3 regions of the Sporolactobacillus caesalpiniae genome follow, and region 3 is predicted to be linked to each of the others. Evidence: riboswitches for the same ligand, from Rfam matches in the RefSeq annotation. Region 3 holds a riboswitch; each other region holds the start of a gene.
What was found. Region 3 has a riboswitch for cyclic di-GMP ahead of ABWW58_RS16240 (EAL domain-containing protein). Riboswitches for the same ligand answer to the same signal wherever they lie in the genome.
Positions count from the first base shown of each region.

Region 1 (2,202 bases), on a different contig from region 3:
CTGTGCCGCTGAATCAAGTGAAACATTTTCAAAGGGTTTCCAATCAAGCAGCCATTCATTACGAGCTGTATCATGCAATTTAGATACGCCACAACCGGGAAACAAAATGTTATTATGTTCAAGCGAATTAATTCGACATTTCGCACCAAGAAGTCCACGATCTTCTTTTGTTTTCTCTAGTATAATGGCACATGCAGCATCACCAAAATGTCCATAGCAAAGCTCATTATCCGGATTAACTACCGAATTAATGTAATCGGATCCAACGATCAACGCTCGATTTACGTTCTTTGTAACCGACATATACTTTGTGACATTATCAAGAGATAATATCATTCCGGCGCAATTTCCATTAAGATCAAGGCAGACACATTCGGGTTTTGCACCGATAGCCTGGTGCAGTTTAATGGAGCTTGGTGGTACTGTAAATTCCGGGAAAAAGCTGGAGAGCACAATCATATCAAGATCAGTGCCTCTAATCCCCGCTTTATTGAGCACTTTTTTGGCGGCGGCTATCGCCATAGTCAGACTGTTCTCAGTTTGCGAATCAATCAAATACCGCTTGTCCATTCCTATAACATCTTCGAAAAAATGTGTGTAGTCCTTTCCTTTTTCCTTAAAGTGGTTGATGTATGTATCATTGGAAACAATCTTTTTACCGTGATACACGTCAATCCCTAACACGTTCACATTGATCACACGCACTCCTCCATAAGCAAAGTTAATACATTGATAGATTTGGCCTCTCTATTCAGCATAGTCTGATAAATGCATAGCTCAGCCTTACTTCATTTGATTTTTTTCAAAGCAATTTGAATTGAGTAAGCCCGGCTTCTTTAGCTAAACGCCTAATTTGCATTTTAACGACCGCACTTTTACCTAAATCCATAGTTATGTCCTGGAAGCCCATATCCTTGTACATAGCAATGATGTTCGTGAGCATACCAACCATTTCCTGTGAAGAGACTCTCAGTTCGGAACCGTCAAGCACCAAATGACTGGTTGCCGGATTGACTTGAGCAGCAGCTTTTTTGAATTCTTCCACATACCCTGATGCGTCCTCCATCGTAAAAACACCTTCACACACGACACTGATGTCATTCCCCGTTGTCACAACACTGTATTTCCCCATCGTAAAACCTCCACTATTTATTAACAAAAAAAGCCGTGACATGTTGATCACAGCTTCTATGTCCAATGGTAACCCGGCTGTCATCGCTTTCGCATTAGACCCGTGGCTTTGCGTCCTAAACTTTCGGTTAGTTTGCTTTTTTCATTTATTCAATTGGTAATTATTAGCATTTTTCACTACTATTTTATCATATAATTTTGAGCGAAAATATTGAAGGGTATTTAGTATCGGTTCTTTTTTCATACTATATTTCATCAATGCCTTGTAAACTTAACGAACAATCACAAATTCTGCGAGAAATGTGGTAGGAAGCTGTTTTCCCCAAACACGAATCTTTGCATTTTCATCAACTTGCCGCATTCGGTTTACCGTTATTTTTTTTAGAGCTGCGGTTTTTGATGAATCACCATAATCTGTTGCCTTTTCCAAATACAGTTTCGTTGATTCATTAATCGAAATGGTCACCTGTATGTTCCCCTGATCAGGATCGGTTTTCATAATCAAATCATGCTTGTTTCCTCTGAGAAATGCCCCAGTATACTCGGGAATACCCAGAGTGACGCCAATCGTGTCTCTGTTGATATCTGCTGAACCGTCGAATGTCATTCCATCATAATTAAATAACAACAGGCAAATGCTGATTAATAGAGTTATTAGGAAAATGCGAGTATAGCGATTTATGCGATGCATCGGAATCCATTCGCAGAAAAGATGCCAAAGCGCAAAACCGAGCATGCTCCCCAAGACATTCAGAATTAGGTCATCCACATCACTGCGTCCGGTCATCAATACATATTGGGCAAATTCGATTGAAAGAGCAATAGCCAAGGGCACGCCGATAAATTGTTCGAATTCCATTGCTTTTTTCCTTAATGCTGGCACAAGAAAACCCATAGGTATAAAGATTGCAAATGATTGGAACGTGCGCAGCAAAGCGGTTTGATAGCCTGGATCATGATGATCCGATAAATAAAAAAGAGTATTGATCCGATTCATCGGTACCCAATTAACAGAGCGAGAAGCTGCCCAACTCCGACCTTGTTCAAACAGATCAATTTTCAGCAAGACAA
Region 1 is NZ_JBEVCB010000001.1:583,761-585,962, reverse strand. It holds gene ABWW58_RS02915 (3-oxoacyl-[acyl-carrier-protein] synthase III C-terminal domain-containing protein) at 1-699, opposite strand, end outside; gene ABWW58_RS02910 (hypothetical protein) at 803-1,132, opposite strand; cyclic di-GMP riboswitch class I at 1,197-1,279, opposite strand; gene ABWW58_RS02905 (VanZ family protein) at 1,403-2,202, opposite strand, start outside.
Region 1: linked by a shared signal. The riboswitch ahead of ABWW58_RS02910 (hypothetical protein) and the one ahead of ABWW58_RS16240 (EAL domain-containing protein) in region 3 are both predicted to bind cyclic di-GMP.

Region 2 (2,202 bases), on a different contig from region 3:
TTCGAAAAAGAGGTGTGGATACTATCCACACCTCTTATCTAGTTTCATAGAATTAGTCTGAGAAGTCTTGCGTGAAGAATGCCCATCCCTCTGAGCTGCCGTTCTTTTGACCATAAACGACGCCGACACCAATATATTTATACTCAGGCTTCAGGATATTCGCTCGATGGCCCGGGGAATTCATCCAGCCGTCCATCGTTGCCTGTGCGCTCCAAATCTGATCCCATCCGAAATAGTTTACATCGCCTTTAGCATAGGCTACGTTTTGTCCGGCTACCGTGTTCCGCGAAAAATTCATCATTCCGTGGCTCATTGCGCCATTGCTAAATTGCTGCTGACTCCATTGCCGTGCAAAATTCTGAAGTTCCGGTTTGACTTGAAGTGCCTGCAATCCGTTCTGCGCGCGTACATTATTTACTAGATTCACAATCTGCTGTTCTACGGATCCATTATACTGACCGGAAGCTGCGGGTTGAGGTGCAGGTGTCTGTGCCTGAACAGGAGCTTTTGCAGGTGCTTTTTTAACAGGAGTTTTTTTAACAGCCTTATGTACAGCTTTCTTTTTGACTACTTTAGCCTTTTTGACTGCTTTTTTAACTTTTTTAACTGCTTTTTTCTTCTTAACCGATTTTTTTGCTTTTTTTACCGCTTTTTTCTTAACACTCTTTTTTATACGCTTCTTAACTACAGGCTTTTTCGCTTTTTTCTTTGCGTGCTTCTTCACCGATTTCGCTTCAACACCGCTCGTAATCTTCTCATTCTGTTGAACGATCGGTTGGGATTGTTTATTTGAACCGGCGGCCGATTTCGATTGATCAGCGGCTGATATTGAGGCTGTGGACAGGGACAGTACAACAATCAATAAGCCTACTAACAAATTCTTAAAAATACGCATAATAAAAAATCTCCCCTCATTTACGTTTGACTATCAAATACGGCGGTCCAGCCATCCTAGCGATTGCTCGCTTTAGATCTGTGACTTTGCGTCACTACTTTTCAGTAGTTTTGCCCTTTAGAAAAAAGATTTATCTTTAAAATATTAGGTTAATTTAACTATACATCAGCCGGCAGGCTTTAACAATAATCGACCTGTTGCCTCAAATTATTTATCGGCAGAAGATCGATTTTATTTAGTAGGTTTGATTTATTTCAATGAAATCTACTTCACGTATCGCGCGTCAGCAGCGAAGCAGATTACTATGATCAGAATATTCCGAGTGCTATACTGAGTAGTAAATTCAATTTGAGGAGGTTCGTTACATGCGGAGATGGTTTCGAGCAGCAGGGGTGGCGCCACTATTGGTGCTTGCTGCATGCGGGGGACAATCTGCTTCGGAAAACGGTCATTCGTCAGCAGATACTCAGACAGCAGAAGTCTCTCAAATGTCCGAGCAGCAATCAACGAGCAAAAATAAGTTTGCCAAAGTACAAACAGTTACCTTTAAGGATGACGGAATAATTCCGAACAATCCCTATTTCCAGGTTCTGATTTATCCTGGCGCGTTCAAAGGACGGACCGGGCAGATTTTGAAAACATTTGAGAAGAACAATTGGGGCAATAATTGGGTAGACGGTGTCTTTCCTTACCATCACTTTCACAGCACATCTCATGAAGTACTCGGGGTCATCTCCGGACACGCGACACTTAGACTTGGCGGACAGAAAGGCAACAATTTCAAAGTGTCCGCAGGCGACGTTGTCGTGCTTCCGGCGGGAACTGGGCATAAGCGCTTATCATCAAGCAGCGATTTCTCTATTGCCGGCGGGTATCCGAATGGACAAGACTACGATATTCAAACAAAGGAAACGAAGGCTTTAAAAGATAATATTAGCCATGTTGGCAAACCGAAGCAAGATCCGGTATATGGAAATCAGGGACCGCTTCTCAACATTTGGAAAAACAAATAACGAATCAGAAAAGATGGAGGCGATTGAAAATCCGTGAACGATAACTTTGAAAGGTTGATGTGTGTGCAATGGAGCGTTTTTCCATTAACTGATTAAATTTCAATTGCTTAAATCGCAGTTGTTTCGTCAGTCGCGCGCGCTCTTTTTCATCTTCGCAGCAATTAAGTAAATCATTCAACGTAACGATGTCTTTTTTTATCTGCAGCTCTTCAGGCAGCGTGCCTGCATTTTTCATCATTTTGTAGCCTGCGCGCAGTTCCTTAGGTACTGATGACAGATCTTCAAGAACAAGCG
Region 2 is NZ_JBEVCB010000004.1:52,037-54,238, forward strand. It holds gene ABWW58_RS08620 (CAP domain-containing protein) at 53-895, opposite strand; cyclic di-GMP riboswitch class I at 934-1,020, opposite strand; gene ABWW58_RS08625 (cupin domain-containing protein) at 1,261-1,908, shown strand; gene ABWW58_RS08630 (DnaJ family domain-containing protein) at 1,913-2,202, opposite strand, start outside.
Region 2: linked by a shared signal. The riboswitch ahead of ABWW58_RS08620 (CAP domain-containing protein) and the one ahead of ABWW58_RS16240 (EAL domain-containing protein) in region 3 are both predicted to bind cyclic di-GMP.

Region 3 (2,202 bases):
ACGACGCATGCGCCTGAGTATACCTATCAACCGGGTCAAGTAAACATTTCGATGGCTCAGTATCCATCACTCGACATTCAGGCGGCCGGCATTTTCATCGACGAGAAAGGATAACGATGTCTCATGATCATTCAAACCAAATACTTTGGCAAACAGGAAATTAAAGAAGCCGATGTCCTGTCATTCGCGAATGGCATTCCCGGCTTCGCAAATGATAAACAGTTTATTATTCAGCCTTTTGGCGAAGCGTTTTCCATTCTTCAATCCATTGATGATGCAGATGTCGCGTTTATTGTCACGTCTCCATTTTTATATTTTGACCACTTCAGTGTTGATTTGCCGGATCATCTTGTTCAGCAGCTTGAAATCCAATCACAGAAGGATGTCGCGGTTTGGGTCATCGTCAGTGTGCGCAACCCATTCTCTGAATCGACGGTTAACCTTAAAGCGCCGATCATCATTAATGTTAGAAACAAGACAGGCAAACAGTATATCCCTGAGCAATCCGACTACTCGCTCAGAACGCCGCTCACTGCTCCACTCACGGAAAAGAGGGTGTGACCGATGCTTATTTTGACCAGAAAACTTGGTGAGTCAATACGAATCGGTGATGATATCGAGGTAAAGATAGTCGGAATCGCAGGTGACCAGATCAAACTTGGAATCACGGCACCGCGGAAGGTTGATGTCAATCGCGGCGAGATTTATGAAGCCATTCGCAAAGAGAACAACCGCGCTGTGAGTGGAAATCTACCGGCTGATATACTCAACGCAATGAAATCAATGAAAACAAATGATCAGTGACCATAACGCGGGCAACCGTGTTTTTATTTTGAACAAAATAATGTTTTCAATGGAACATTTTGAGCGAATGGTCCGAGTGCCAATCGACGGCTAGCCTTTCTTAAATTCGTCTTGTACGTGATGGATGCCCCATCTTGTATGAGCCCATAAGGCGATCTACTTAAATTTGTATAATGAATTCGCTTACCTATCATTTGTTGATCAAAAAATTTTATATAAGGTCAATATGGTTCATATGTCCTTGAATCATTATTCCTATTGCGTAATAATTGCAGTATAAAAAATTATTTCAATCGAAATGGCACACCTATTGAAAAATAGGGCCGCAAAGCTACGGGCCTAAAGCGCAAGCTAAGGTCGCCGGGTTACCGAAAGGAAGCAAATCGTATTTATCTTCCACATTTGTTTCGGTGCGCCGTTTTTGATTAAAAGAGGCGAAGAAATCATGTGGTCTATTTGTGTTCACAGGAAAGAAAAATTTTTTCATCATTATCAACCGATTGTCAGTTTGCAAACTGCTGAGGTTGAAGGTTATGAAGCCCTGTTTCGCTCACGTGTTTTCCACAATCCTGAAAAAGCGTTTCGGCGGGCAATCAGGAAAAACCAGCTATTTGAATTCGATATCCATTCACTGCGAAAAGCGCTTCGCACCTTCGCTCTTGATGGACCTGCTAATAAAGGCAAAAAGCTGTTTCTTAACGTCTATCCATCGACAATCCTGCATCGAGACTTTGTTCCATTTATTCTTCAAATGATCGACCACTGCTCCTTCCCAGCTCATCAGATCGTATTGGAGATTGTCGAACACGAGAGTATTGTTGATTTCACCGCACTGTTAACAGCTATAAATTTCCTGAAGAAAATGGGTATTTTGATTGCGGTTGATGACTTTGGTAAAGGTGCCGACACTATCAATCGGACAATCGAAATTGATGCAGACTACATTAAATTGGACCGCTATTTTTCAGTAGGTTTGACCCAATCGAGAAAGAAACAGGCTTATGTTGAATTTCTTGTCCGCTACTGCACAAAGTTCAATGCCAAATTAATTTTTGAAGGACTGGAAACCGAATGTGATATTGCTTGTGCGCAGATGCTTGGTGTGTCATTTGCGCAAGGCTTTGCAATCGGGAGGCCACAGTCGATTTCTAAATCAATGTGAGGTGTTTTTTATGTCAGATAATCTAGTAATCATTCTTGGAGCAGGTATTGAGGGTCTATTTTTATTAGCGATTTTGTCAGCATTCATTCTTCACTATAATAAAATTATAAGCAAAGATCGCAAACTCATAACAAATCTCAGGCAAAAGGTTTACAAAAAGAATAATTCGGAAGAACAATCAGGAGAAAGACGCAGACATCATCGTGTTGTGCTTAAAGATGAAAAATGTTCAGTGA
Region 3 is NZ_JBEVCB010000008.1:126,675-128,876, forward strand. It holds gene ABWW58_RS16225 (DUF6470 family protein) at 1-114, shown strand, start outside; gene fliW (flagellar assembly protein FliW) at 124-561, shown strand; gene csrA (carbon storage regulator CsrA) at 565-804, shown strand; cyclic di-GMP riboswitch class I at 1,095-1,177, shown strand; gene ABWW58_RS16240 (EAL domain-containing protein) at 1,250-1,966, shown strand; gene ABWW58_RS16245 (PilZ domain-containing protein) at 1,977-2,202, shown strand, end outside.